One region of the Ensifer sp. GW823-FHT05D09 genome, then DNA from elsewhere that is predicted to be linked to it. Evidence: predicted binding sites of a transcription regulator. Region 1 holds the regulator's gene; the other holds the start of a gene.
The links. The regulator HrcA, encoded in region 1, represses chaperone genes, less so after heat shock. The targets are predictions, from matches to a motif close to GTTAGCACTCNCNNNNNGNGAGTGCTAAC.
Positions count from the first base shown of each region.

Region 2: groES (co-chaperone GroES) is a predicted target of HrcA. The motif match lies at 5,979-6,007, and genes of this name have one in related genera.

Region 1 covers NZ_JBXAIA010000001.1:317,710-332,584, reverse strand. The annotation lists gene sppA (signal peptide peptidase SppA) at 1-79, opposite strand, end outside; gene lptC (LPS export ABC transporter periplasmic protein LptC) at 341-1,009, shown strand; gene AC1Q80_RS01685 (LptA/OstA family protein) at 1,024-1,581, shown strand; gene lptB (LPS export ABC transporter ATP-binding protein) at 1,595-2,413, shown strand; gene rpoN (RNA polymerase factor sigma-54) at 2,556-4,115, shown strand; gene hpf (ribosome hibernation-promoting factor, HPF/YfiA family) at 4,354-4,923, shown strand; gene ptsN (PTS IIA-like nitrogen regulatory protein PtsN) at 5,096-5,560, shown strand; gene AC1Q80_RS01660 (response regulator transcription factor) at 5,596-6,402, opposite strand; gene AC1Q80_RS01655 (SDR family NAD(P)-dependent oxidoreductase) at 6,538-7,305, shown strand; gene AC1Q80_RS01650 (D-arabinono-1,4-lactone oxidase) at 7,320-8,555, shown strand; gene grpE (nucleotide exchange factor GrpE) at 8,643-9,254, opposite strand; gene hrcA (heat-inducible transcriptional repressor HrcA) at 9,420-10,499, opposite strand; gene rph (ribonuclease PH) at 10,659-11,378, shown strand; gene AC1Q80_RS01630 (VOC family protein) at 11,396-11,815, shown strand; gene rdgB (RdgB/HAM1 family non-canonical purine NTP pyrophosphatase) at 11,858-12,502, shown strand; gene hemW (radical SAM family heme chaperone HemW) at 12,627-13,808, shown strand; gene AC1Q80_RS01615 (glutathione S-transferase family protein) at 13,860-14,474, opposite strand; gene AC1Q80_RS01610 (DUF1801 domain-containing protein) at 14,582-14,875, opposite strand, start outside.
Region 2 covers NZ_JBXAIA010000001.1:772,843-787,717, forward strand. The annotation lists gene AC1Q80_RS03835 (bifunctional diguanylate cyclase/phosphodiesterase) at 1-2,740, shown strand, start outside; gene AC1Q80_RS03840 (hypothetical protein) at 2,817-3,263, opposite strand; gene groL (chaperonin GroEL) at 3,924-5,561, opposite strand; gene groES (co-chaperone GroES) at 5,624-5,920, opposite strand; gene AC1Q80_RS03855 (TIGR01459 family HAD-type hydrolase) at 6,415-7,263, shown strand; gene AC1Q80_RS03860 (bifunctional riboflavin kinase/FAD synthetase) at 7,277-8,260, shown strand; gene ileS (isoleucine--tRNA ligase) at 8,603-11,512, shown strand; gene AC1Q80_RS03870 (hypothetical protein) at 11,642-12,262, shown strand; gene AC1Q80_RS03875 (GNAT family N-acetyltransferase) at 12,266-12,745, shown strand; gene AC1Q80_RS03880 (nucleoside deaminase) at 12,760-13,209, opposite strand; gene AC1Q80_RS03885 (pseudouridine synthase) at 13,283-14,875, shown strand, end outside.

The sequences.
Region 1 (14,875 bases):
GCAGGCCGGCGACGATCCAGCGCCAGAAGCTCAGCTTCCTGCGCAGGCTGCGGCGATCGGCAATGGCAAGTTCATCCATGTGGGTTTCTCCCGAATTGTTGGCCCAGCTTCTGTCCGTTTTCGATCGGGCATGTTATCTGCACGGCAAGTGGCATACTCAATAGACGCGGTCGGTCACGGTTAAAAGCCGTGCCCGCCGTTTTCCTGTCTTCACGAAGTTTTTTGCGGCAGCATTGTACCGCAACAAAAAATATCCATATTTGCGACGACTTACACGAATGTATGTAAAAGGCGGCTCTCGCGAGAACGCTGAAAAGCAACGGAACCAACAGGTCTTCACATGTTAGATCATGCGCCAGCCCCCGGCTTCTTTGCCGACACGGGTGCGAGCTCGTCGGACGCCTACGCGCTCGCCGCGCGGCATTCGGCGCGCGTCAGGCGCCTGAAGATCATCCTGCCCGTGGTGGCCGGCATCATCGCCGCGATCTTTGCGGTCATTTCCTTCGTGCGCGCCTTCATGCCGGTCGATCTGCAACTCGATAGCGCAACGATCGAGGACGGCAAGATCGTCATGCAGAACCCTGCCATTGCCGGGCGCAACAAACAGGGCATCAGCTATTCGATGAAGGCGCAGCGCGCGCTGCAGGATATCGCCAATCCCGATATCATCACGCTGCAGACGATCCATGCCGAAATGCCTGTCAACGAAACGCTGATCGCCACGGTGGACGCGACCAACGGCATCTACGATCGCGGCGCCAATACGCTCGATATGAACGCCCCGTTCACGATTACCATGAATAATGGCGTCAACGCCGACTTCCAGTCGGCCTATCTGGACATCAATGCCGGCGAAATGGAAACGAAACAACCGATTGCGATCAGCATGAAGGGCGGTTCGATCATTGCGCAGCGGCTGCGAATGACGGATAAGGGACGCATAGTAACATTTGAGGGCATGGTGAGGGTCAATCTCGAACCCACTTCCATCCGCAAGAACACGAATTAGGATCTGGTGCATCCATGTCGGTACCCGCTACTTTTTTCAGGATTTCAGCCAGCCTGGCCGTTGCCGGCATCGGCGCATTGATGATTGTTTCGGGCGCTTCAGCCCAGGCCACATCGAGCAAGATGAAGGGCCTCGAACTGTCGAACGACAAGCCGATCCAGATCGAAAGCGACAAGCTTGAGATCAAGGATCCGGAAAGCAAGGCGATCTTCACCGGCAACGTCAAGGTCGTACAGGGCACCACGACGCTGCAGGCCGGCAGCATGACGGTCTTCTACAAGTCCGGTGGCGGCTCGGTTTCGAGCGGCGACGCCGACATCGACCGCATCGAGGTCAGCCAGCGCGTCTTCCTGAGCTCCGGCACGCAGCAGGCGACCGCCGACAGCGGCGAGTTCGACATGACCAAGCAGACCTTCGTCCTGAAGGGCGACAAGGTCGTGCTGTCGGAAGGCAAGAATGTGTTCGTCGGTTGCCAGTTGAATGTGCAGATGAACACGGGCGAAGCGCAGCTCGACGCCTGTGGTGGTCGGGTGCAGATCCAGCTCGACCCGAAGTCGCAGAAAAAGAACTGACGTAGATCCGCTCGTGCAACTCCCCTTCCTTCACAAGCGCAAGCGCGTCCGCAAGCCGTCGGCTGCAACGCCTGCCGTGGCCGGCCATGCGGTCGACAAGGCGCGTTACGACGGCACGCTGATCGCCCGTGGCCTGACCAAGGCCTATCGCGAGCGGCGCGTTGTCAACGGCGTGTCGCTGGTCGTTCGCCGCGGCGAAGCCGTCGGCCTGCTCGGCCCCAACGGCGCCGGCAAGACCACCTGCTTCTACATGATCACCGGCCTGGTGCCGGTCGACGAGGGCTCGATCGAGATCAACGGCAACGACGTCACGACGATGCCGATGTATCGCCGCGCCCGCCTCGGCGTCGGCTACCTGCCGCAGGAGGCCTCGATCTTCCGCGGGCTGACGGTGGAGGACAACATTCGCGCCGTGCTCGAAGTGCACGACAAGAACCTCGAGCGGCGCGAGAGCAAGCTCAACGACCTGCTCGGCGAATTCAACATCACGCACCTGCGCAAGTCGCCGGCAATCGCCCTTTCCGGCGGCGAGCGGCGACGTCTCGAAATCGCCCGTGCGCTGGCGACCGACCCGACCTTCATGCTGCTCGACGAGCCGTTTGCCGGCGTCGATCCGATTTCGGTTGCCGACATCCAGGCACTGGTGCGCCATCTGACGTCGCGCGGCATCGGGGTGCTGATCACCGACCACAACGTGCGCGAGACGCTGGGCCTTATCGACCGGGCCTATATCATCCATGCCGGCGAAGTGCTGACCCACGGCCGCGCGAACGATATCGTCACGAATCCGGATGTGCGCCGGCTCTATCTCGGCGATAATTTCAGCCTTTGACGTGATCCGTGGGCGAATCCGATATCTCGGCCACGGTCGCGCTTGACCAAACCCCTCCAATAAGCAATTTTTGGGCCAAATGAAAAACCGGACCGTCCAATGACGCGTCCGGTGGAGATTTCGTCGGGAGTTTCAGGTCCGCATGGCATTGTCGGCCAGCCTTCATCTGCGCCAGTCCCAGTCGCTGGTCATGACCCCGCAGCTGATGCAATCGATTCAGCTGCTGCAGATGACGCATCTGGAACTCAACCAGTTCATCGCGCAGGAAGTCGAGAAGAACCCGTTGCTCGAGCTTCAGGGCAATGACGACGACTTCGGCGGCAGTTCCGAACACGGCAGCCGCGAAGAGCCGACATCCGGATCCGGCGACGATTTCGGTGGAGCGGAGGAAGCGCCCGGCCAGCGAGACCTCTACGACAACGCCATGGCAACCGGGGGCGAGCGGCTCAACGAACAGCTCGACGCGGATTTCGGCAACATCTACCAGGACGACACAGCGCCACAACGCGCCGACGCGCCGGAACTGCTCGGCCAATGGAAGTCGATGCCCGGCAGCGGCGAAGGCGGCGACTACGATTTCGACGACTTCGTCGCCAGTCGCAAAAGTCTGCGCGAGACGCTGCTGGAGCAACTGCCCTTTGCGCTCTCCGCCGCATCCGATCGGCTGATCGCCCAGCACTTGATCGACCAGCTCGACGAGGCAGGCTATCTCCAGGCCGACCTCGGCGAGGTCACCGAACGCCTCGGCGCTGATGATGCCGACGTGATGCGCGTCCTCCTTACCCTGCAGCAGTTCGACCCGCCAGGCGTGTTTGCGCGCACGCTCAGCGAATGTCTCGCCATCCAGCTGCGCCTTCGCGATCGCCTCGATCCGGCGATGGAGGCTCTCGTCGCCAACCTGGAGCTTCTGGCGCGGCGCGACTTCGCTAGTCTCAAGAAAATCTGCGGCGTCGACGAAGAAGACCTGATCGACATGCTGGCCGAGATCCGCAAACTCGACCCGAAGCCGGGAACGAGCTTCGAGACCAGCGTCAGCGAAGCAATCGTTCCCGATATCGTTGTGCGCGCAGCACCTGATGGAACCTGGCTCATAGAGCTTAATCCGGACGCCCTGCCGAGGGTCCTCGTCAATCAGGCCTATTTCACGTCAGTGTCACGCGGCACCGAAAAGAACAGTGCCGACCAGGCCTTTCTCAACGAGTGCCTGCAGACCGCCAACTGGCTCACCCGCAGTCTCGATCAACGCGCCAAGACGATCATGAAGGTCGCCACCGAGATCGTTCGTCAGCAGGACGCGTTCCTGGTCCACGGCGTCGGGCATCTGCGGCCCTTGAACCTGAAAACCGTCGCGGACGCTATCAAGATGCACGAGTCGACGGTCAGCCGCGTCACCTCGAACAAGTACATGCTGACGCCGCGCGGGCTGTTCGAACTGAAATACTTCTTCACCGTCTCGATCAGCTCGGCCGAGGGCGGCGACAGCCATTCGGCCGAGACCGTGCGCCATCGCATCCGCACGATGATCCATGAGGAAAGAGCCGACGCCGTGCTGTCCGACGACGATATCGTCGACAGCCTCAAGCAAGCCGGCATCGATATCGCGCGCCGTACGGTTGCGAAATACCGCGAGGCGATGAACATCCCCTCCTCCGTCCAGCGACGCCGGGAAAAGCGGGCGATGGCCAAGGTGTCGGGCTTCTGAACCCATCAAAAGAGCCGCCTTTAAGTTAAGGCGCGTTAACTTTTTTGCGACCTTCGATTGACTCTCCGCGACGCAGGGGATATGAGCCCGCCGCAATTGCCGAGGACACGGTCTTCCTCGAGCGGCCGGTACGACCGGCAGGTGCGACACAGAGGCTTCCGCAAGCGTGAAAGGCTTGGATGACGGGGGCGCTTGGAATAGACTGGCTGCGCAAATCACGAAATAGAGAGGAAACTCCATGAGTGTGCGTGTATCCGGTAAACAAATGGAAATCGGCGATTCGTTCCGCGCCCGCATTGGCGACCAGATCGAGCAGGCCGTTACCAAATATTTCGACGGAGGATATTCAAGCCAGGTCACTGTGGAAAAGTCTGGGCCGCGATTTAGCGCCGACTGCAAGCTTCATCTCGATACGGGCGTGGTTATGCAGGCGAGCGGACAGGCGAACGACCCTCAGGCTGCCTTTGACGCAGCGTCGGAGCGCATCGAAAAGCGCCTTCGTCGCTACAAGCGCAAGCTCAAGGACCACCACAACGGTAATGGTCAAGGTACCGAGGTGGCTTACACAGTGATGGACTCGGTGCCGTTCGAGGATGATGAAGTCCCCGAGGATTACGCACCGACGATCGTTGCCGAGAGTTCGAAACAATTGAGGACGATGTCTGTCGCGAGCGCTGTGATGGCGCTCGACATGACGGACGAGCCTGTCCTGATGTTCCGGACGCCCGGCAAGGCAGAGTTGAATATCGTCTACAGACGCAACGACGGAAACATTGGCTGGATTGACGCTGCCAATATCAAGGGATGAGTGGAAAAGGGGAGCGCCGGTGTGCCGGCGTTCCCTCCACTTCAATCAGCGGACAGGCCGGAAAATACGACTTTTCTGTGCATGGGACCCGCCAAGACAAAGATGGTTAGAGCCATTGCGACGCATTTGTGATGATGTTGTCCGGCTCTAACCGGCGAACGAGGACAAAAGAATGGCATTGGCAGGTCTACTGCACCAAAATGCGATCATCCCGGCCATGAGGGCCAACTCGAAAAAACAGCTCCTTCAGGAATTGGCGGCAAAAGCGGCAAAGATCACCGGGCTCCCAGAGCGCGAAATCTTCGATGTCATCCTGCAGCGCGAACGGCTCGGCTCCACCGGGGTCGGCAACGGCATCGCCATTCCGCACGGCAAGCTGAACAACCTGCCGTCGATCATCGGAATCTTTGCCCGGTTGGACACGCCGGTGGATTTCGAAGCCCTCGACGACCAGCCTGTCGACCTCGTCTTCCTGCTGCTTGCGCCCGAAGGCGCCGGCGCCGACCATCTCAAGGCACTCTCGCGCATCGCCCGAGTGCTGCGTGACCACGATATGGTGGCAAAGATCCGCTCAAGCGATTCCGCCAACGCGATCTACACGCTGCTCAACGAGGACACGACCTCGCACGCCGCCTGAGCAACCGCCGCACCTGCGGTCAGTAAATCTGGCCGTCAGTAAATCTGCCGGCGGTTCAGATGATCTATGAAAATCCGAAACAGGGCGCCCTGGCTCGAAATACCGAGCCGGCGGTAAATGTTCTTGCGGTGAATGCGGACGGTTCCTTCGGCGATGTTCATCGTCTTGCCGATCGACAGGTTGCTATGCCCCCGCAGGATCAGCCGCACGATGTTGCGCTGCTGCCGGGTCAGGCGGTCGGCACAGAGGCTGTCGAACGCGGTCTCGATCGCGTCGTCGTCCCGAGGTGCCGCCGCGACGACTTCACTCTGCTGGCGCCAGTTCGACCGCACGGCCTCCCTGACGATCGGCTCGTAGATCCTCAGGCTCGCCAGCTCGGCGTCGGTGAACGGCGCGGCGCCGCGACCGCGCATCAGCGAATACGTCGCCTGGACCTGGTCATCGAGCGGAATGACGAAGCCGATCTCCTCGACCAGAACGCCGCTTTCCATCGAGATGCAGGGATGCACTTCGGCCGAACTTGAAAAATCCGAATGGAAGAACTGGTCCGGCGCCAGCTCGCGCATGCGCCACAGCCCCGGTGGCTGACCGCCGCTACAGGCGACATAGAACGGGTCGAGCAAATAGGCGCCGCCGAGATAGGCGGAAAGCGCGCTGGCGGACACCTTCGCCGTATAACCGTCATGCAGCACGATCGGCCTTTTGTCATAGGGATAGGCGAAGGCGACCGAGAGGTCGAAACTTGCCACCGAGCGCAGCATGCGGTCGAGCGCGCCGCCGAAATCCTGCGTTCCGATCAATCCGATCAGGGCCGAAATATCGGCCGATTCCCGAGCCAGCATGCGCGTCGAACTCTCCCCTGCCCGCGTATCCCCCATGGGATATCGACAGCCCCTGCTTCGTCAACAATAATCCATCCCATGAGGACCGAGATCGCCGCATCAGACCGTGTGGCGCTTGAGCGCAAGGGGGATGCGATGGCAGGCCGGCTTTCTGGAAAAGTGGCGTTGATCAGTGGTGGGGCCGGAGGCTGCGGGCTTGCCGCCTCCGAACTCTTCGCCCGTGAAGGTGCGAAGGTCGGCATCGTCGACCTGCCGCGCAGCAAAGGCGAAGAGGTGGCCGCCGCCATCCGTGCGAACGGCGGCGAGGCGATCTTTGCGCCGGCGGATGTCTCGGTCTCGGCAGAGGTCAGTTCCGCCGTCAAGGCGGTCGAGGCGGCCTTCGGCGCGATCACCGTTCTCTTCAATCACGCCGGCATCCTGGCAGTCGGCCCCTTCCTCGAAACGGAAGAGGACGAGTGGGACCGGCTGATGGCCGTCAACGTGCGCAGCATGTTCCTGATGACCAAGGCGGTGCTGCCGGGCATGCTCGCCGCAGGCGGCGGCAGCATCGTGTGCACCTCGTCGATCTCGGCGGTTGCCGCAACGCCGATGGAGGTTCTCTACGATACGACCAAAGGCGCCTGCCACATGTTTGCCCGCGCCATCGCCGTCGAATTCCGCGACCGCGGCATCCGCTGCAACGCGGTCTGCCCCGGCTTCATCGCCACCGATCACGGCAAGCGCGAACTGGTCGGTCTCAGCAAATACGGCGTCGACGTGTCGGAGGCAGCGATCGCCGCCCAGCAGGGCCGCATGTGCGACCCGAAGGAAGTGGCGAACGCCGCACTGTTTCTTGCCAGCGACGAGGCGAGCTTCGTCAACGGCACGCATCTGTTCGTCGACAATTGCTTCACAGCGGTCTGAGGGGAGGAAAAGACATGCTTCAATCAGGTGGCCACTGGCGCAACTGGGTCGGAAATCAATCATGCATCGTGCGCCAGCGCGGCGCGCCGGAGAGCGAGGCGGCGCTCGCCGAGATGGTCCGCGAGGCAACGTCGCAGGGGCTCAACGTCCGCTGCGCCGGCTCCGGTCATTCCTTTACGCCGGTGGCATTGACCAGCGGGCTGCATCTGACGCTCTCGAACATGCAGGGCGTCGTCAATATCGACCAGGCGCGCAAACGTGTCGCCGTCAAGGCCGGCACGACCATCAACCAGCTCGGCAAGGTGCTGAAGTCGAACGGTCTCTCGCTCATCAACCAGGGTGACATCGACAGCCAAGCCTTGGCGGGCGCGCTCACCACCGGCACCCATGGCACCGGGGCCACGCTCGGCAACATGGCCTCGCAGATCGTCGGCATGCGGCTCGTGCAGCCGGATGGCAGCGTTCTCGTCGTGGACGAGACCACGCCCGACCTCCTGGAGGCGGCGCGTGTTTCGATCGGCATGCTCGGCGTCATCTCCGAGATCACGCTGCAGGCGATGGACAGCTACAACCTGCATGAAAAGCTCTGGCGCTGCACCTTCGACGAGATGATCGAGCAGCACGACGAACTCGCCGCCAGGCACCGGCACTTCGGCTTCTTCTGGTGCCCGGTGCCTGAAAGCCGGCATTGCTATTGCCTGCCCGATACCGCGTCGGTGTCGACGACGGACAAGACCTCTGATGTCTGCGAGATGAAGGTGATCGACATCACCGACCGGCCGCCGATGGAGGAGGGCTTCGAGAAGATCGCCTATTCCTCGGAGATCTATCCGATCGAATACGTTCCGAATTTCCACGAGCTGGAATATGCGGTGCCCGTCGCCCACGGCAAGGATGCCGTCAAAGCCGTGCGCAAGCTGATGCTGGAAAAGCATCCGACCTGCATCTACCCGATCGAGTATCGCTTCACGGCCGGCGACACCGGCTGGATCAGCCCGTTCTACGAGCAGGATTCGATCACGCTATCGGTCTCGGGCGAACCGGGCACGGATTACTGGGAGTACTTGAAGGATGTCGACACGATCCTGCGCCAGTACGGATCGCGACCGCATTGGGGCAAGCTGCATTTCCTCGGCGCCGACGACGTGACAGCGCTCTATCCGCGCGCCGGCGACTTCCGAGCCTTGCGGGCAAAAATCGACCCGGAGGGGCGCTTCCTCAACGACCACCTGCAGCAGCTGTTTGGCTGATACCGGCCTGCACCGCCGGGACTGCCAAAAACGAAAACGCCGCGCGTCCTAAGGGACGCGCGGCGTTGAAACATATCAGACTGCAGCTCAGGCCGCCGGGCTGTCGCCCTCTGTCGCGGCGGCCTTCGGGCCACCCTTGGACACGCCGACCATGGCCGGACGCAGGACGCGGTCGCCGATGGTGTAGCCGGCCTGGACGACCTGCAGCACCGTGTTGTTCGGCACATCGGCGTTCGGGATTTCGAACATGGCCTGGTGGAAGTTCGGATCGAACTTCTGGCCTTCCGGCTCCAGCTTCTTCACGCCGTGGCGCTCGAGCGCCGACAGCATGGCGCGCTCGGTCATCTCGACGCCTTCGATCAGAGCGTTGAGGCCGGTTTCGCCGGCTTCCTTGGCTTCCGCCGGGATGGCATCGAGCGCCCGGCGCAGATTGTCGGAGACGGCCAGCATGTCGCGGGCAAAGCCTGCGACCGAATAGGACTTGGCATCCTTGACGTCGCGCTCTGTGCGGCGACGCAGGTTGTCCATCTCGGCGGCGAGCCGCAGATACTTGTCGCGCAGGTCGTTGTTCTCGGCCCTGGCAAGTTCCAGCGGATCGGGTTCGGCAACCGGCGCTGCTTCCACAACCTCGGGCGTAGCGTTGTCTGCCTCGGCGTTGGCGGCAGCTTCGTGTCCGTGCTTGTTTGTTTCGTCGGTCATGACGTTCTCCGGTGTATCGTCTGTCGTGTCTTTCGCATTTTCACACCCGCGCGCAACGATGGCCGCATGGCGAGAAAATGCCCAGTGACTGGATTTGATGCCGATATCGAGGTTTAGGGCCGAAAAATCAAGGGTTCAATGCTGTCTGCGGCCAAAAGCGCTCGTTCAGCGCGAAAGCCGCGACATCAGCTGCGCGGTATAGTCGACCATCGGCACGATGCGCGAATAGTTGAGCCGCGTCGGACCGATGACGCCGACGGCGCCGACGATCCGATCCTCACTGTCGCGATAGGGCGCAACGATCAGCGAAGAACCGGACAATGAAAACAACTTGTTCTCCGAACCGATGAAGATCCTCACTCCCGGCCCGCTTTCGGCGAGATCGAGCAATTCGATCAGGCTGTCCTTCTTTTCCAGGTCGTCGAACAGCATGCGCAGGCGGTCGATATCCTCGGTTCCCTCCAGACCCTCGAGCAGGTTCGCCCGGCCGCGCACGATCAGCCGTGCCGGCTTTTCATCGCCCTCGCTGCCTGACCAGATCGCCAGCCCGCGCTCGACCAGATCCTGCGACAGCGCATCCAATTCGCTGCGCACGGTCTGCTTGACCGTTTCAAGCTGCGAGCGCACCTCGCCGATCGTCTGGCCGGCGAGATGGGCGTTGAGGAAATTCGCGGCCTCCGTCAGCTGTGAGCTCGTCACGCCGGCAGGAAGCTCGATGATGCGGTTTTCGACCTGGTCGTGCTCGCCGACGAGCACGGCGAGCGCCTTGGTCGGCGCCAACCGGATGAACTCGACATGTTTGAGAACGGGATCGTTCTTGGCGGTGATGACGAGGCCGGCGCCGCGTGACATGCCGGACAACATCTGGCTCGCCTCTGCCAGCAGCGTATCGACCGGCTGGGTATGGTCGCTGCGCCGCACGTGGCGGTCGATCGAGGCACGATCCTCGGCCGAGAGATTGCCGACTTGCATGAAGGCATCGACGAAGAAGCGCAGGCCCGTCTGCGTCGGCAGGCGACCGGCGCTGACATGCGGCGAATAGATGAGCCCGAGATCTTCGAGATCGCTCATCACATTGCGCACGGAAGCCGGCGACAGCGACATCGGCAGCAACCGCGAAAGGTTGCGGGAGCCGAGCGGTTCGCCGTTGTTCAAATAGGTTTCGACGATGCGACGGAAGATTTCACCGGAACGCTCGTCCAGCGCCGCCGCGATATCGGTCACTCCGGGATTGCGCAGTACCATGTCGCTCCATGTTCGCAGGCCAATCCTGCCGCCGGAAATATAGTGATCCCCGCGGCCGATAGCAAAAGGGAAAAATCGCCCCGGTCGCCTAGTATCCACCGGTTCCCTTTACCTCTGCCATGCTCTAGAAGGCTCACCAGATACGATAGGAGTTTGATGATGCGGCCATCCGGCAGAAAAATCGACCAAATGCGCAAGGTTTCGTTCGAGCGCAATTTCTCCAAGCACGCGGAAGGCTCCTGTCTGGTGCGGTTCGGCGACACGCACGTCTTGTGCACTGCCAGCCTTGAGGAAAAGGTTCCGGCCTGGCTGCGCAATGGCGGCAAGGGCTGGGTGACGGCCGAGTACGGCATGCTGCCGCGCGCCACCGGCGAGCGCATGCGCCGTGAAGCCTCGAGCGGCAAACAGAGCGGTCGCACCCAGGAGATCCAGCGCCTGATTGGCCGGTCGCTACGCGCCGTCGTCGATCTGCCGGCGCTCGGCGAACGCCAGATCTCGATCGACTGCGACGTCATCCAGGCTGATGGCGGCACGCGCACGGCCTCGATCACCGGCGCCTGGGTGGCTCTGCACGACTGCCTGAAATGGATGGAAGCCCGCAACATGGTGAAGGTGGAGAAGGTCCTGAAGGACCACGTCGCCGCCATTTCCTGTGGTATCTTCGCCAACCAGTCGATCATCGACCTCGACTATCTCGAAGACTCCGCTGCCGAGACCGACGCGAATTTCGTGATGACCGGAACCGGCGGCATCGTCGAAATCCAGGGAACGGCCGAGGGCAAGCCCTTCTCGGAAGAGGAATTCGCAGGCCTGCTCGGACTTGCAAAGACCGGCATTGCCGAACTGGTCGCGCTGCAGAAGCAGGCGATATCAGGCTGACAAAAGGGACGGAAACGATGGCCCCGGCGCTGGAAGGCATTCTCGAGACAGCGCTCTACGCGCCGGACCTCGATGGCGCCGAGGCCTTCTACGGCGGTGTGCTCGGGCTGCAAAAGATCACGCGCGCCGGCAATCGGCATGTGTTCTTCCGTTGCGGCCCGGGCGTTCTGCTGGTTTTCAATCCGACGGAGACGATCAAGCCGCCCTCGCCGGATGCCGCCCTGCAGGTGCCGCCGCACGGGACCACCGGCCAGGGCCATATGTGCTTCCGCGTCGCACGAGAGGCGCTCGACGCATGGAAGTCCAGGCTGGAAACGGCGGGCGTCGCGATCGAGGCCGATGTTGCCTGGCCGAACGGTGCGCGGTCCTTCTATTTTCGCGATCCGGCCGGCAACAGCCTCGAATGCGCGGAACCGGGCCTCTGGTCCATCGAATGAAACGTGGCCCCTGCGCCCGCATCTTTTAAGAGAAGACACATCATGCGCACACTGGATGACAAGACGCTCATCGTCGCCAGCCACAACGCCGGCAAGATCCGCGAAATCCGAGACCTGATCGGCCCGCTCGGCTTCGAGGCCAAGTCTGCCGCCGACCTCAACTTCGTCGAACCCGATGAAACCGGTACCACTTTCGAAGAAAACGCGACGATCAAGGCGCTTGCCTCGGCCAAGGCCTCGGGCCTGCCGGCGCTTTCGGACGATTCTGGCCTGGCGATCGACGCGCTTGACGGTGCGCCCGGCGTCTACACCGCCAACTGGGCCGAGCGCGAAGACGGTAGCCGCGATTTCGCCATGGCGATGCAGAAGGTCGAGGACGCTCTCCAGGACAAGGGTGCCAGCGCGCACGACAAACGCACCGCCCGTTTCGTCTCGGTGCTCTGCCTTGCCTGGCCGGACGGCCATGTCGAACTGTTCCGCGGCGAGGTCGAGGGCCACGTCGTGTGGCCGCCGCGCGGCGACCAGGGCTTTGGCTACGACCCGGTCTTCCAGCCGAAGGGTTACGACACCACATTCGGCGAGATGAGCGCTGACGAGAAACACGGGTGGAAGCCGGGTGACGCGCAGGCCTTGTCGCACCGTGCCCGCGCGTTCAAGATCTTCGCAGAAACCTGCCTTGGAGCGTGACGCGGAAACGTGTATGCGGGTTTCCGCTGCCGCCCCGGCTCCAGTTTATGAGAACCAAACTTGTCGATGATCCCAGGTCGATCGACCCAACGTCATCGAGATCGACCGCATGAGAGACGCGACAATGCACACGGCCACGCTATCGGCGATCGGTGACGGCATGGATCCCGGCTTCGGGATCTATGTGCACTGGCCGTTCTGCGCGGCCAAATGCCCCTATTGCGACTTCAACAGCCATGTGCGCCACCAGCCGATCGACCAGCCGCGCTTCGTCGCCGCCTTCCTCAAGGAGATGGCGGAGGCGCGCGAGCTTTCAGGTCCGCGCACCGTCACCAGCATCTTTATGGGCGGTGGCACGCCGTCGCTGATGGATCCTGCCACGGTCGATGCGATCCTTTCGGGCATCGCGCGCGAATGGCATGTGCCCGATGGTATCGAGATCACCATGGAGGCCAACCCTTCGAGCGTCGAGGCGACGCGCTTCCACGGCTACCGCGCCGCCGGCGTCAACCGCGTTTCGCTCGGCGTCCAGGCCCTGAACGACCGGGACCTCAAGTTTCTCGGGCGGCTGCACAATGTCGAGGACGCGCTGAAGGCGATCCGGCTGGCGCGCGAGATCTTCCCGCGCATGTCCTTCGACCTGATCTATGCCCGCCCCAACCAGACCGTCGAGGAATGGGAGCGCGAGCTCAAGGAGGCCGTCTCCTACGCGGTCGACCATCTGTCGCTCTATCAGCTGACGATCGAAGAGGGCACACCCTTCTACGGCCTGCACAAGGCCGGCAAGCTGATCGTTCCGGACGGCGAGCAATCGGCGGTTCTGTACGAGGCGACGCAGGATATCACCGCGTCGATCGGCATGCCGGCTTACGAGGTCTCCAACCACGCTCGTCCCGGTGCCGAAAGCCGGCACAACCTGACCTACTGGCGCTATGGCGATTATGCCGGCATCGGCCCCGGTGCCCATGGCCGCCTCAGCGTCGGCGGCGCGAAGGTGGCAACGGCCACGGAACGCAAGCCGGAGGAATGGCTGCGGCTGGTCGAAACCTATGGCCACGGCATGGTCGAGCGCGAAGTCCTCGATCTTGAGGCACAGTCGGACGAATTGCTGCTGATGGGGCTGCGGCTCAAGGAAGGCGTCGATCTCGCCCGCTGGCAGTCACTGTCCGGCCGCGATCCCGATCCGGACCGCGAACAGTTCCTCATCGATCATGGCTTCATCGAGCGGCTCGGCAATTCGCGGCTGAGATGCACCCCCTCCGGCATGCTGATCCTCGACGCCGTCGTCGCCGACCTTGCCTGCTGAAGTCTTGCAGGCGCGCGGGCGCCCGGCCTGCAACGGTCCAACGGGTTACAATTAATCGTGCGTCTCGCCGGAAAGCGGCGTCGCCCGCATCGATGGTCTTTCTTCGAAGCCATCGAACCAATCGGCCAGCCTTTTGCGGTCACGGAACGATGGCAGGTGGCGGAAGGCCATCCAGGACAAGGTGGTCGCGAGCGCGATGTGGCCGATATCGAGAGGCGCGTCGACATCGAGCGTCTGCTCCAGCCAGTCATAGGTCTGTTCGACCTTTTCGGTGTAGCCGTCGGCCAAGGCCGGGTAGCGCAGACCTTCCGGGCGCCGATCCGTTTCCCAGCGCAACCCGATGCCTGCCTGCGCCAGGCCTTGCGCGACGGCCTGCAGTCTCAAGGCGCGCCAGCGTGGCTCGCCGACTTCGGGGATCAGCCTGTGGCCATCATGCAGCGTATCGAAATAGGCGCAGATGATGTCGGAATCGAAGATCGCCTCCTCATTGGGGCGTAGGAGAACCGGCACCTTGCCGAGCGGGTTTTCCGCATGGACCTGCTCGTTGCGCAGCGTCGGGCTCGTCTCGTGATGGATCACCTGCAATTGCTCGGCAATGCCGACCTCGTGGGCGAAGACGAGCGCCTTGCGGGCGAAGGGGGAATGGGTCTGGTAGTAGAGGATCATGATGCCTCGCGAGCGTTGGGAAATTGGCGGTCCCGCGAAGATGTATTGCATCCACCAAGAGAAAGGCGCTCTGTTTCAGAGCGCCTTTCGCAAGTTTGTTTCGTCCCTCAGGATTTGAACGGATCGCCCTTCTCGGCATTAAGCGCGATGCCCTTGGCCACGAGCCGCGCCACCTGAGCCTGGTCGACCTCGCCCAGCGCCTTCACCTTGATAAAGGCCATGTCGCCCTTGCCGCCGCCCTTGGCCAGACGCGGATCGAGGTCAAGCATGTCGGCACCGCGCCAGAAGCCTAGCGTTACGTAGTCCTTGGCCGCCTTGATCAGGCAGACCGGGCCACCGGCCTCATAGATCGGATGCCCCCATTTCACGCTTTCCTTCGTGCCGCCGGCGGCGAGGATGGC
Region 2 (14,875 bases), 460 kb from region 1:
TGCCCTGATCTGCTTCCTCTCAAGCTACGGTGCCGTGACCTTGCTGCAGCGAGGGCGTGCATCTGCAGGCAAGGCGAGGGCGATCTGGGCGGTAGCTGCCGGCATAGCCAGCGGCTTCGGCATCTGGGCAACCCACTTCATCGCGATGCTTGCCTATGATCCGGGCGTCGTGCTCGGCTATCAGATCGATCTGACGGCCCTGTCGCTGGCCGTCGCGGTCGTTCTGACGACGATGGCGCTTCTGATCGCCACCTATGCGCAGGGGGCTGTCTCCTGGATCGCCGGCGGTATCGTTCTCGGCTTCGGTGTGGCCTGCATGCATTTCCTCGGCATGGCAGCACTCGATGTTCCCGGTCGCATCCGCTGGGACTGGACGCTGGTATTTGCCTCGATCGTGGCCGGCTCGCTGTTCGATATCGGCGCACTGCGGACCATCGCGTTCGTCGGTCGACCGCTGAAGGCCAAGGTTCTGGCAACGCTGTTCATGACGCTCGGCATCGTCGCCTTGCACTTCACCGCCATGGGCGCCGTGACGATCGAGGCCGATTTTCTGCTGGCGCCGCCCCAAGGCATGATACAGCCGCATTTTCTGGCCTTCGTCATCGCCGGAACCGCCTTCTTCCTGCTGACGACGGTTTTGCTTGCCGCCGGCTTCGCACACCATGCCGAGCTTTCGGCCGCCGCTTCCGAACGCGAATTCGCCCGTTTCGTGCGCAGCGTCAAGGATTACGCCATCTACATGCTCGACGTGAAAGGCAACGTTGCGAGCTGGAATGCCGGAGCCGAAGCCAACAAGGGCTATACTGCCGACGAAATCATCGGCCTGAATTTCGCATGTTTCTATTCGCCTGAAGACCAGCGGGTAGGGCTGCCGCAGCGGGCACTCGACGAAGCCTGCGCCAACGGCAAGTTCGAGTGCGAAGGCTGGCGCTACCGCAAGGACGGCACCCGGTTCTGGGCGCATGTGGTGCTCGACCCGTTCCTGCACGACGATGGGACCCATGCGGGTTTCATCAAGATCGTCAAGGACATCACCAAGCAAAGGGCCGATGCGGATCACATCGCCGAAGTGAGCAAGAACCTCGACATCGCGCTCGAGAACATGTCGCAGGGCATCTGCCTCTTCGACAGCGGCGACCGTCTGTTGCTGTCCAATCGGCGCTGCCGCGAGATCTTCGGCTTCACTGAAACGCTCGCCGGAAAGGGACTGACGTTCCATCAGATTCTGGATGAGGTCTTTGCCCGGACATACTCCGATCCGGCAATCGCGCGGGCCAAGTCCGACGAACTCTATCAGAAGCATCGCGTCGATATGGTCGGCAAGGGCGGTGGCGACATCGTCGAAAAGCTGCCCAATGGACGCTCGATCCTGACCAAGCACCGCACCCTTGCCGATGGCGGCTGGGTCAGCACGTACGAGGACATCACCGAGCGCCTCGACAGCGAGGAACAGATTTCGTTCCTTGCCCGCCACGACAGCCTGACTGGCCTTCCGAACCGCTTGCAGTTCAGCAGCTACCTCGAAGAAGAACTCGGCGCGGCTGCCTGGTTCTCACGCAAGGTTGCCGTCATCGGCCTCGACCTCAACAAGTTCAAGGAAGTGAACGACCTGCACGGCCATGCCGCCGGCGACTTTGTGCTTGTCACGATCGCACAGCGAATGAAGTCGCTGCTCCAGGAGGGCGAATTCGTGGCGCGCTTCGGCGGCGACGAGTTTGCTGCCGTCAAGCGCTTCGAGGAACTGTCGGAGCTCAACGACTTCGTCCGTCGCATCGAAAAGAGCCTGCATGAGGAAATGCGCTTCGGCGATTTCGAGTTGAAGTCCGGTGGTAGCATGGGTGTCGCCATCTATCCGCAGGACGCCGAGACGGCGGAAACGCTGATCAACAATGCCGACCTTGCGATGTACCGCGCCAAGGCGGCGCTCAACCAGACCGTCTGCTTCTACGAGGTGTCGATGGATGAGGCGGCGCGCCAAAGGCGCAGCCTTGCCAACGATCTGTGGGATGCGATCGAGAAGAGGCAGCTGGCACTGCATTATCAGGTGCAGAAGTCAGTGATGTCAGGCGACGTCATCGGTTATGAAGTGCTGTTGCGCTGGAACCATCCGGAGCGCGGCATGGTGCCACCGAACGAGTTCATTCCGCTTGCAGAAGAGTGCGGCGCGATCCTGCCGATCGGCGAATGGGTTCTGCGCGAGGCCTGCCGTGAAGCGGCAGGATGGCAAAGTGCCCACAAGATCGCCGTCAATCTCTCACCGGTCCAGCTCGCCAACGGCGACATTGTCAGCCTGGTGGAAGCGGTTCTTTCCGAGACCGGCCTCGACCCGAAGCGGCTCGAACTCGAGATCACCGAATCGACGATCATCGACGACAAGGAGCGTGCGCTGCTCACCCTGCGCCAGATCAAGGAACTGGGTGTCACGATCGCGATCGACGACTTCGGCACAGGCTATTCGTCGCTCGAGACGCTGAGGGCCTTCCCGTTTGACAAGATCAAGCTCGACAAGAGCTTCATGTGGGAAGTCGAGGCAAGCCCGCAGGCAAAGGCAATTGTCCGTGCCATCCTCGCGCTCGGACAGAGCCTCTCCGTTCCTGTTCTGGCCGAAGGCGTCGAGACACAGACGCAGCTCGACATCCTGCAGGCGGAAGGCTGTGACGAAGCGCAAGGCTACCTGCTCGGCCGGCCGGCGCCGATCTCAAGCCTCGTTTCCGGCAAGTCCAAGGTCGCGGCGGCCTGAGGAGGCGCCATTGCGCCTTACCCTCGGGGATGCCGCTCCCGCGGTTGCCAAACCGTGCGAAAATGACGAGGCGCGCCTACTGGCGCAGCAGAGCCTTGCCGGCGCCTTCGACGAGGAAGCGTGGAAAGAAGAAGATGCCGTGGATCGTGCCTGAGTAGCGCTCCTCGAGGCCGGAGGATTCGCCGATACAGAACACCGGCTGCTTGTGGCCGGTTTCGAGGCTGATCGTCGTGGAAAAGCAGAACGACGAGCAACTGGTTGCCGCCTGCTCGAAAAGCTCGAGCACGTGATTGCGGTCGGCGGGGTCGTAGCAGCGAACGAAGTTGAGCAGCCCGCACTCGCTCTCGTTGAGACCATGGATCGCGGACGCCTTTTCGCCGAGCCGGAACAGGCCCGTCGACAGATCGCCCGACCAGCCCTCGGACACACAGAACTGTTCCAGGAATTCCTGATGCGGAAGTCCGGAATGCATCTGTCCCGGGACACCGAGGGGAACTGAATTTGTTCTCGTGATCTTAAACACGGTCTACCCCAGCACGGCCCCTGGCGAATAGTTTCGTTCGACCAGGCGGGCACATCCCCACTATACAACCCTCGCCAACCATCAACCCATAGGAAGAAGAACACGCACGATAAGTCGTTTGCGTCTTTCTGTACGGAAAGGTCACCAAACTGTGACGTAGCTCGCCAAGCGAAATGATTTCGCAGGAAAGGCCGGCTTAATTTGCGATTAAATACTTATATGCTTTGCGTGATATTCTCAAAGAGAGCTTGGACACACAGTTAATATGAAAAGTTTGAGCTATTTTTCGCTCTCTTTAGGCCCGCCATCCAGTCTCTCGTGAATCTCTGTCCACTTGGGGCGTTGTTATAGTTCGTTTTTTTTCGACTTCAACGCTTTTTTAGTGCCGCTACAGCCGCCGGGTAATTTTTCGTGCGGACAGCTTAGGCGTGCGCATCCGATGCAGCCCGCGGATTGCCCGCAAAACAAGAAAGGGCGACCCGAGGGTCGCCCTTTCCGATCCGGATGGATCATCGTGGATCTGCTTGAACAGGTCCGCGACAGAGCTTTCGCCCTATCACATCATGTCCATGCCGCCCGTTCAGCACGCTTGACGCGCTGAACCGCTCTTAGTGCATGGCGAAGCTTTATGGACAGTGCTGCGATTGGGCTGGCGCCCTATCACATCATGTCCATGCCGCCCATGCCGCCCATGCCGCCCGGCATTGCCGGAGCGTCCTTCTTCGGCAGTTCGGCAATCATGGCTTCCGTCGTGACGAGGAGGCCAGCAACCGAAGCTGCGTCCTGAAGGGCGGTGCGAACGACCTTGACCGGGTCGATGATGCCCATGGCAATCATGTCGCCGTATTCGCCGGTCTGGGCGTTGTAGCCGAAGTTGTCCTGGTCCTTGTCGAGGATCTTGCCGACAACGATCGATGCTTCGTCACCAGCGTTCTCAGCGATCTGGCGAGCCGGAGCCTGCAGAGCGCGACGAACGATGTTGATGCCGGCTTCCTGGTCGTCGTTCACACCCTTGACAGTGATCTTGACGGAGGAACGCAGCAGGGCAACGCCGCCGCCCGGTACGATGCCTTCCTGAACAGCAGCGCGCGTCGCGTTGAGGGCGTCGTCGATGCGGTCCTTCTTTTCCTTCACTTCAACTTCCGTCGAGCCGCCAACGCGGATCACGGCAACGCCGCCAGCGAGCTTGGCAAGACGTTCCTGCAGCTTCTCGCGGTCGTAGTCGGAGGTGGTGTCTTCGATCTGAGCCTTGATCTGGGCAACGCGGCCTTCGATGTCGCTCTTCTGGCCGGCACCATCGACGATCGTGGTGTTTTCCTTGGAGATCGAAACCTTCTTCGCACGGCCAAGCATGTCGAGCGTGACGCTTTCGAGCTTGATGCCGAGGTCTTCCGAGATCACGGTACCACCGGTCAGGATGGCGATGTCTTCGAGCATGGCCTTGCGGCGATCGCCGAAGCCCGGAGCCTTGACGGCAGCAATCTTCAGGCCGCCGCGCAGCTTGTTGACGACGAGCGTTGCAAGAGCTTCGCCTTCGACGTCTTCAGCGATGATCAGGAGCGGCTTGCCGGTCTGAACGACAGCTTCGAGAACCGGGAGCATGGCCTGGAGGTTCGAGAGCTTCTTCTCGTGGAGGAGAACGAAGACGTCGTCGAGGTCAGCGACCATCTTTTCCGGGTTGGTGACGAAGTAGGGGCTCAGGTAGCCGCGGTCGAACTGCATGCCTTCGACGACTTCGAGTTCGGTTTCGGCGGTCTTGGCTTCTTCAACCGTGATGACGCCTTCGTTGCCGACCTTCTGCATCGCTTCTGCGATGTCGAGACCGATCTGACGCTCACCGTTGGCCGAAATCGTGCCGACCTGTGCAACTTCTTCCGAAGTGTTGATCTTCTTGGCCTTGGCCTGGAGATCCTTGACGACTTCGCCGACAGCGAGGTCGATGCCGCGCTTCAGGTCCATCGGGTTCATGCCGGCAGCAACTGCCTTGGCGCCTTCGCGAACGATCGCCTGGGCGAGAACCGTTGCAGTCGTGGTGCCGTCGCCGGCGATGTCGTTGGTCTTCGAAGCAACTTCGCGGACCATCTGGGCGCCCATGTTTTCGAACTTGTCTTCGAGTTCGATTTCCTTGGCGACCGATACACCGTCCTTGGTGATGCGCGGAGCGCCGAAGGACTTGTCGATTATGACGTTACGACCCTTCGGGCCGAGCGTGACCTTTACGGCGTCAGCGAGGATGTCCACGCCACGCAGCATCTTTTCGCGCGCGGTGCGGCCGAATTTAATTTCTTTTGCAGCCATTTGAGAAAACTCCCGGGCTCATTGCCCATTGGTTGTCATGGAAAGGTGTGGACGACGGCTGATCAGCCGATGATGCCCATGATGTCGGCTTCCTTCATGATGAGAAGGTCTTCGCCGTTGATCTTGACTTCGGTGCCCGACCACTTGCCGAACAGAACGCGGTCGCCAGCCTTGACGTCGAGCGCGACAACCTTGCCGCTTTCGTCACGGGCGCCCGAGCCAACAGCGACGATTTCGCCTTCCTGCGGCTTTTCCTTTGCGGTGTCCGGAATGATGATGCCGCCCTTTGTCTTTTCCTCAGACTCGACGCGGCGGACGACAACGCGGTCGTGCAGCGGGCGGAAATTGGTGCTTGCCATTAGTCTAATCCCTCGATCAAATGACATTACGGATCGCTCATCGACCCGATGGATGGGTGTTAGCACTCTCATTTGTCGAGTGCTAGCGAGGCCGAGATAAGGCTGGGTCCGAGGCGAGTCAAGGATTGGCCGTTCAAAAAATTTCAGGCGACATGGTTATCGGCGGCGCAGGAAAGGCAACGAACGGCGGCCGAGCCGGAAGGTTGGCTTGCATACGGCATGAAGCAGTCGGAATTTGGGCAGGCCGGTCCAGGAGGCTTTGCCAGGCACCGAGGTTCGGTCCGGTGGCCTTCGCGATGCTTTGGATCAGCGATTTCTGGTTGTTGTGAAGCAGTTCGCATTCGATGTCTGGCGGGCTGCGAGCGGCCTTCTCCGCGCGAGCGGCGATCGCGTGTCGAATCCTTGGGAATGGCAGCGTTTTTCGTGATGCGAGGCTTGTATTCTCGGCCCTTCCTTGCCATGCAAGCCGGAAACCGAGTTTGCAGGAAGCCCGCATGGCCGCAAGGATCAACAGTTTTCGGGAAATCGCAGGGCGCTATGACGTCGTGCTCTGTGACGTCTGGGGTGTTCTCCACAATGGCGTTCAGGCGTTTGCGTCCGCATGCGAAGCCCTGGCGGAGGCGCGTGCGGCCGGGCTGACGGTCGTGCTCATCACCAACTCGCCGAGGCCCAGCCCAGGCGTCAAGGTGCAGATCCGCGGACTTGGCGTTCCCGATGAAGCCTATGACCGCATCGTCACGTCGGGCGATGTGACGCGCGCGTTGATCGCCGCTGCCGACAAGAAGATCTTCTTCATCGGCGCCGAACGCGATCTGCCGCTGCTCGAAGGGCTCGGTACAGAGATCGTCTCGTCGGAAGATGCCAAGACCGTCGTCTGCGCCGGCTTCTATGATGACGAGACCGAAACGCCGGAACACTACCGTGCGACGCTGACCGGCCTTGCCAAGCGCAAGATCCCCTTCATCTGCGCCAATCCTGATCTGGTGGTCGAGCGCGGACATCGGCTGATCCCCTGCGCCGGCGCCATTGCCAAGCTCTATGAAGAACTGGGCGGCGAAGCCCGCATCGCCGGAAAGCCGTACATCGCCATCTATCGCGCGGCTCTGACGGAGGCGAAGGCCGTTCGCGGCGGGCTCGATCTGACGCGTGTCATTGCCATCGGCGACGGCATGCCGACCGATGTCAAGGGCGCCCAGGATGCTGGCTTCGACCTGCTCTACATCAGTGCCGGCATTCACGCGCAGGAATATATGAACGAAAGCCGGACCGACGAGGCGAAGCTTGCAGCCTTCCTGAAAAAGGAAGGCGCCTCGCCGAAATGGTGGATGCCCAGGCTCGCCTGACGGGAAGATTGAGATGACGGTTTTTCATCGCAACGAAACCCGCGACCCGCTGCCCGAGCGTCTGCGCGGCGGCGTTGTCGCCATCGGCAATTTTGATGGCGTGCATCGCGGCCACCAATCGGTGCTGGAACGGGCGCTGGAAGAGGCGAAGGCCCGCGGCGTGCCCGCGCTGGTGTTGACCTTCGAGCCGCATCCGCGCACCGTCTTTCGGCCGGATACGCCGGTTTTCCGGCTGACGCCCGCGCCGCTCAAAGCCCGTATCCTTGAAGGCATGGGGTTCGGTGCCGTCATCGAGTATCCGTTCGACCGCACCTTCTCCGAGCTCTCCGCGTCCGATTTCATCCATCGGGTCCTCCTGGAATGGCTGCATGCCTCGCATGTGGTTACCGGCTTCGATTTCCATTTCGGCAAGGGCCGTGAAGGCGGTCCCGCCTTCCTGATGGCTGCGGGCGGCGACAATGGTTTTGGCGTCACGCTGGTCGATGCCTTCCGCGACGAGAACGCCTCGGTGATCTCCTCGAGCTTCATCCGCTCGCTGCTCGGGCAGGGTGACGTTTCCCATGCGGCCGGTCTGCTCGGCTATCGCTACACGGTCGAGGCGGAGGTGATCGACGGCAAGAAGCTCGGACGGACCCTCGGCTATCCCACGGCCAACATGCGGTTGCCACCCGAGGTCGAGCTTAGGGCTGGCATCTATGCCGTGCGCTTCCGTAGGGCCCACGGCTCGCTTCATGACGGCGTTGCCAGCTTCGGCCGGCGCCCCACCGTCGACAGTGACGGCGAAGCGTTGCTCGAGACCTTCGTCTTCGACTTCTCCGGTGACCTCTATGGCGAAATCTGTTCGGTTTCGTTCTTTGGTCACCTGCGCGACGAACTGAAGTTCGACGGGCTCGATCCGTTGGTGGCGCAGATCCGGCAGGACGAGGAAGAGGCCAGGGCGTTGCTCTCCGGCGTTGCGCCCTTGAGCGACATCGATCGTCGGATCAACTTTGCTTGAAAGAAATCCGCCGTGCCGAAGCGGCGGACCTTTTCAAAAGGCCGAAAACGCCTTAAACAACCGGCCACCATGACCCGGCACCGTCGACTGACCATCGATCAGCGAATTATTGGCCCGGCTTTCCGCGCGCTCTAGGCCGCCGGAAGGTCCGGGATTTTGGCGTTTCAAACGCCCCAGTCATCTCTAGAGCGCCGCGCGTCTCCTGGGCGCGCCAAGTCGCTCTAACACTTTGAAGCTGCGCATGATCCTTTCCGAAGATCGATCCCGATTTCCGGGTCATGCGCCAGATACCACCCTTTCGCATGCGCGATGATCCGCGCGGAAAAGATGATTGCAAAGACCATGACAGAGACCGCTGAGAAGATCGACTATTCCTCCACCCTCTACCTGCCGCAGACGGAGTTTCCGATGCGCGCCGGCCTGCCGCAGAAGGAGCCGGAAACGGTTGCCCGCTGGCAGAAGATGGGCCTCTACAAGAAGCTGCGTGCCTCGGCCGCCGGTCGCGAGAAATTCGTGCTGCACGACGGCCCTCCCTATGCCAACGGCAACATCCATATCGGCCACGCGCTGAACAAGATCCTCAAGGACGTCATCAACCGTTCGTTCCAGATGCGCGGTTTCGATGCCAATTACGTGCCCGGCTGGGACTGCCACGGCCTTCCGATCGAATGGAAGATCGAGGAAAAGTATCGCGAGAAGGGCCAGAACAAGGACGAGGTCCCGGTCAACGAATTCCGCAGGGAATGCCGCGACTTTGCCGCTGGCTGGATCCAGATCCAGGCGGAAGAGTTCAAGCGTCTCGGTATCGAGGGCGACTTCGACAATCCCTACACCACGATGAACTTCCACGCGGAAGCCCGCATCGCCGGCGAACTGATGAAGATCGCCAAGATGGGCCAGCTCTATCGCGGCTCCAAGCCGGTGATGTGGTCGGTCGTCGAACGCACGGCGCTCGCCGAAGCCGAAGTCGAGTATGCCGACGTCGAGAGCGACATGATCTGGGTGAAGTTCCCGGTCACTGAAGGTGCGGCAGATCTGGCCGGCACCTTCGTCGTGATCTGGACGACCACGCCCTGGACCATCCCCGGCAACCGCGCGATCGCCTTCTCCTCGCGTTACGCCTACGGCCTCTATGAGGTTGCGACCGCCGAAAACGACTTCGGTCCGCAGCCGGGCGAGAAGTTGATCTTCGCCAAGCGCCTGGCCGACGAGTCTGCCGCCAAGGCCAAGCTCACCTTCAATTTCGTCCGTGATATCGAAGGCGTCGAACTGGCGGCTGTCACCTGCGCGCATCCGCTGCATGGCCTGGGTGGCGGTTACGCATTCAAGGTGCCGCTGCTCGACGGCGACCATGTCACCGACGATGCCGGCACCGGCTTCGTGCACACGGCACCCAGCCACGGCCGCGAGGACTTTGACGCCTGGATGGATAACGCTCGCGCGCTCGAAGCACGCGGCATCTCCTCGGCAATCCCCTTCACCGTCGACGACGCCGGCTACTTCACCGCCGACGCCCACGGCTTCGGCCCGGACGCCGAAGGCGGTGCCGGTCGCGTGCTCGACGACAAGGGCAAGAAGGGCGACGCCAATGATCGCGTCATCAAGGCGCTCATCGGCCGTCACGCTCTGTTTGCGCGTGGCCGCCTGAAGCACTCCTACCCGCATTCCTGGCGCTCCAAGAAGCCGGTGATCTTCCGCAACACGCCGCAATGGTTCGTCTACATGGACAAGGGCTTCGGCGACGGCACGACGCTGCGTTCGCGCGCGCTGTCTGCCATCGATGACACCCGCTTCGTGCCGGGTGCCGGCCAGAACCGCCTGCGGGCGATGATCGAGGGACGTCCGGACTGGGTGCTGTCGCGCCAGCGCGCCTGGGGCGTGCCGATCGCGATCTTTGCCGACGACCAGGGCGAAATCCTCGTCGACGAAGCGGTCAACGCCCGCATCCTCGAAGCCTTCGAGCAGGAAGGTGCGGACGCCTGGTTCGCTGATGGTGCCAAGGACCGCTTCCTCGGCAACGACCATGACCACGAAAAGTGGCACCAGGTCATGGACATTCTCGACGTCTGGTTTGACTCGGGCTCGACCCACACCTTCACGCTCGAAGATCGTCCGGATCTGAAGTGGCCGGCCGACGTCTACCTCGAAGGCTCCGACCAGCATCGCGGCTGGTTCCACTCGTCGCTGCTCGAATCCTGCGCGACGCGTGGTCGTGCGCCCTACAACGCCGTTGTCACCCATGGCTTCACCATGGACGAGAAGGGCGAGAAGATGTCGAAGTCGAAGGGCAACACGGTCACACCGCAAGAGGTGATGAAGGATGCCGGCGCCGACATCCTGCGTCTCTGGGTGATGACCACGGACTACTGGGAAGACCAGCGTCTCGGCAAGACGATCATTCAGACCAACATCGACGCCTATCGCAAGCTGCGCAACACCATCCGCTGGATGCTGGGCACGCTGGCGCACGACCAGGGCGAGGAGATCGCCTACGCCGAACTGCCCGAGCTGGAAAAGCTGATGCTGCACCGCCTGGCCGAGCTCGATCGGGTCGTTCGCGAAGGCTACGATGCTTTCGACTTCAAGCGGATCGCCCGCTCGCTGATCGATTTCTCGAACGTCGAGCTTTCCGCCTTCTATTTCGACGTGCGCAAGGACGCGCTCTATTGCGACGCACCCTCGAGCCTTCGCCGCCGCTCGGCGCTCGCCGTCATCCGCAAGCTGTTCGATAGCCTCGTGCTGTGGCTGGCGCCGATGCTGCCATTCACCTGCGAAGAAGCCTGGCTGTCGCGCAAGCCCGATGCGGTTTCGGTTCATCTCGAGCAGTTCCCGGCGATCCCGGCGGAATGGAAGAACGACGCTCTCGAGGCGAAGTGGGAAAAGATCCGCGCTGTCCGCACCGTCGTCACGGGTGCGCTGGAAATCGAACGTCGCGAAAAGCGCATCGGTTCGTCGCTTGAGGCGGCTCCCGTCGTCTACATCGCCGACCCGGAGCTGTTGAAGGCGCTCGAAGGCGAAGATTTCGCCGAGATCTGCATCACCTCGTCAATCACGGTGGAAGTGGGCGAGGGCCCTGCCGACGCCTTCCGTCTGCCTGAGGTCGCCAAGGTCAGCGTCCTGCCGAAGTCGGCCGTCGGCCGCAAGTGCGCCCGCTCCTGGCGGATCACGACCGATGTCGGTTCGGACGCACTCTACCCTGAGGTGTCTGCCCGTGATGCTGCCGCACTTCGGGAACTTGGCTTCAAGGCTTAAGGGATCATTTACCGGATGAATTGCGCTTACTGCATTCATCCGGTAAAACCTGCCCGAAATTTGGCGGATTTCTCCGCCATGGGCGCTGAGTGGCCGCGCAGGTGACGGTGGCCGGCTGGAAGGAATCTCATGGAAATGACGCGAGAGTTGCGACTGTTTGCTAGCGTTGCCGCCATCATGGCGAGCGGCCTGGTGCTTTCCGGCTGCATCGGCGGCCCGACCTACGGCACCGACAAGACCGCCGGCGAGCAGCTGATGGACGATCTCGGAAGCGCTGTGAGCATTGCTCCCAAGAGCGGTGCTCCGGTCAAGTATCAGCCCCGCCCTGGCTTGGTGCTGCCGCCGTCCGGCCAGCAGACGGCCCTCGTGGAGCCGCAGAAATCGCTTGCCACCCGCGAAGCTAACCCGGAGTGGGTCGAGTCTCCAGAAGAAGCACGCAACCGCCTGCGCGAAGAAGCCGACGCCAACAAGAATAACCCGAACTATGTTTCGCCGCTCGCCAAGGCCAGCGCCAATGGTCGCCGTCTTTCGGCCAAGGAGCAGCAGGAAGCTTATCGCGAGGCCCGCAAGATCGAGATGGGCGCCTATTCCGACAAGCGCCGATTCCTGAGCGACCCGCCGCTTGATTACCGGCGTCTGCCGGAAGGCGCGGAGACCGATCTGGGTGAGCCGGAGAAGACCAAGGAACGCCGTCGCAAGAAGGAAGCCCAGGTCAAGGATTCCGGCAGCAAGTGGTACTGGCCCTTCTAAGCCATGACGATCAGCATTCGCGACGCCCGCCCGGAAGACGCCGAAACCATTCTGCGCTTCATCACCGAACTTGCCATCTACGAGAAGGAACCGGACGCGGTCGAAGCGACGGTCGAATTGATACAGGCCTCGCTTTTTGGTCCAGGTGCGCTCACCCGCGCAGTGATCTGCGAGAAGGACGGTAAGCCGGCCGGTTTCGCCATGTGGTTCTACAACTATTCCACCTGGCAGGCCCGCAAGGGGCTCTATCTCGAAGACCTGTATGTCACACCGGATTGCCGCGGCTCCGGCGCCGGCAAGATGCTTTTGAAGCATCTCGCCAAGATCGCCGTCGAGGAAGGGTGTGGCCGCTTCGAGTGGAGCGTTCTCGATTGGAACGAGCCGGCAATCCGCGTTTACGAGGCTGTTGGCGCCGAGCCGATGTCGGAGTGGACGCGTTATCGGCTCGCAGGCCCGGCACTGGAGTCCTTTGCAGCCGGCTGAGAGGTTCGCTCGCCTCAGCGTTTCCCTGCAAAGAAATCCCTGAGAATGTCCGCGGCTTCGCGCTCTGCCAGCCCGGAATAGACGTCGGGGACGTGATGGCATGTCGGCGAGCCATAAAAGCGCACGCCGCTGTCGACAGCACCGCCCTTGGGGTCTTCGGCGCCATAATAGAGGCGACGGATGCGGGCAAAGGAGATTGCCGCCGCGCACATCGTACATGGCTCCAGGGTGACATAGAGGTCGGCGCCGGACAGCCGCTCATCGTCGAGCACGATGGATGCTTCGCGGATGGCAACGACCTCGGCATGGGCGGTTACATCGTTGAGTTCCCGGGTCCGATTTCCGGCGCGCGCGATGATCTCGCCATCGAAAACGATGACGGCGCCGATCGGCACTTCGCCGCGCTGGCCCGCTTTTTTGGCCTCTTCGAGGGCCGCATCCATGAAGCGTGTCGTATCAGCCATCGCTCAAACAATAATTTCTCTTAACCCACGGGCTTTGACCTGATAGGACAGCCGCAAAAGGCAGGCAACACAAATGACATCCAAAGACAAGCCCACACGGCCTGGCGGCAAGCCCGCCGGCCGGGACAAGAAACCTCACTTCGCTGGCAAGAAGGCGGCAGCGCCTCAGGCCGGAGCTTCGCGTCCGCCCAAGGCTGCTCCGAAGACCGCCGCCGCAAGCGCCGACGAACCGCAGCGCATCTCCAAGATCCTGGCGCGCGCCGGCGTAGCGTCCCGCCGCGATATCGAGCGCATGATCATGGAAGGTCGGGTCAGTCTCAACGGGGTTGTCCTCGACACACCCGTCGTCAATGCGACGCTTGCCGACCATATCGAAGTCGACGGCAATCCGATCCGCGGCATCGAGCGTACACGCCTGTGGCTCTACCACAAGCCGGCCGGACTGGTGACCACCAATGCCGATCCGGAAGGCCGCCCGACGGTCTTTGACAATTTGCCGGACGAGTTGCCGCGCGTGCTGTCGATCGGCCGCCTCGACATCAATACCGAAGGCCTGTTGCTGCTGACGAATGACGGCGGACTTGCCCGCGTGCTCGAACTTCCCTCGACCGGTTGGCTGCGCCGCTATCGCGTGCGCGCCCATGGCGAAATCGACCAGGACGAACTGGACAAGCTGAAGGACGGCATTGCCGTCGACGGCGTGCTTTACGGCGGCATCGAAGCGACCCTCGACCGTGTGCAGGGTTCCAATGTCTGGATCACGATGGGCCTGCGCGAAGGCAAGAACCGCGAAATCAAGAACGTGCTCGGCGCGCTCGGCCTCGACGTCAATCGCCTCATTCGCATCTCCTACGGCCCGTTCCAGCTCGGCGAATTGCCCGAAGGACACGTGCAGGAAATCCGTGGTCGGACGCTGCGTGACCAGCTCGGACCTCGCCTGATCGAAGACGCCAAGGCGAACTTCGACGCGCCGCTCTATAATGATCCGTCCGCAACCGTTGCGAACGAAGCGTCGGAAAGCGAAGCCTCCGACACGCGCAAGCCCGAACGTGCCAATCGCTGGGAAAAGCCGGAAGACAAGCGTGAGCGCGCGCTTTCGAAGCTCGACACCCGTCGTGACGACCGCCGCGACGGTGGCCGCGGCAAGGATGCGCCCCGTGGCAAGGGTGGCCCGCGCGACGACCGTAGCGACCCCAAGTTCGAAGACCGGCCGAAGCGTACCCCGGCGCAGCGCGCCCGCACGGCCAATGTCTGGATGGCGCCCGGCGCGCGTCCGCTGGCCGAGAAGAAGCCGAAATCGGCGGAAGGCGATGCTTCGGCAAAGCCGGCCCGTCGCGAGCGCCCCGAAGGCGCCCCGAACACCAAGCGCTATGGCCGGACCAAGGACGGCTTTGCAACGAAGTCGTCAGGCAAGTTCGACCCCGACCGCAAGGGCGGTGCGCCCAGGGACTTTGACCGTCCTGCGTCCTCCGCACCGGTCAAACGCCGGGACGAAGAGGGCGAGTGGATCAGCGCCAGCGAACCCGCACGTCGCGGCAAGGATGAAGGCCGCGATGGCGGTTTCGGCCGACGCAAGTCGGGCGACGCCGGCGACCGCAGGTCGCGCGACCACGGTGACCGTCCTGCCCGCCGCGAAGGCGGAGACCGGCCGGCCCGTTCCGAAGGC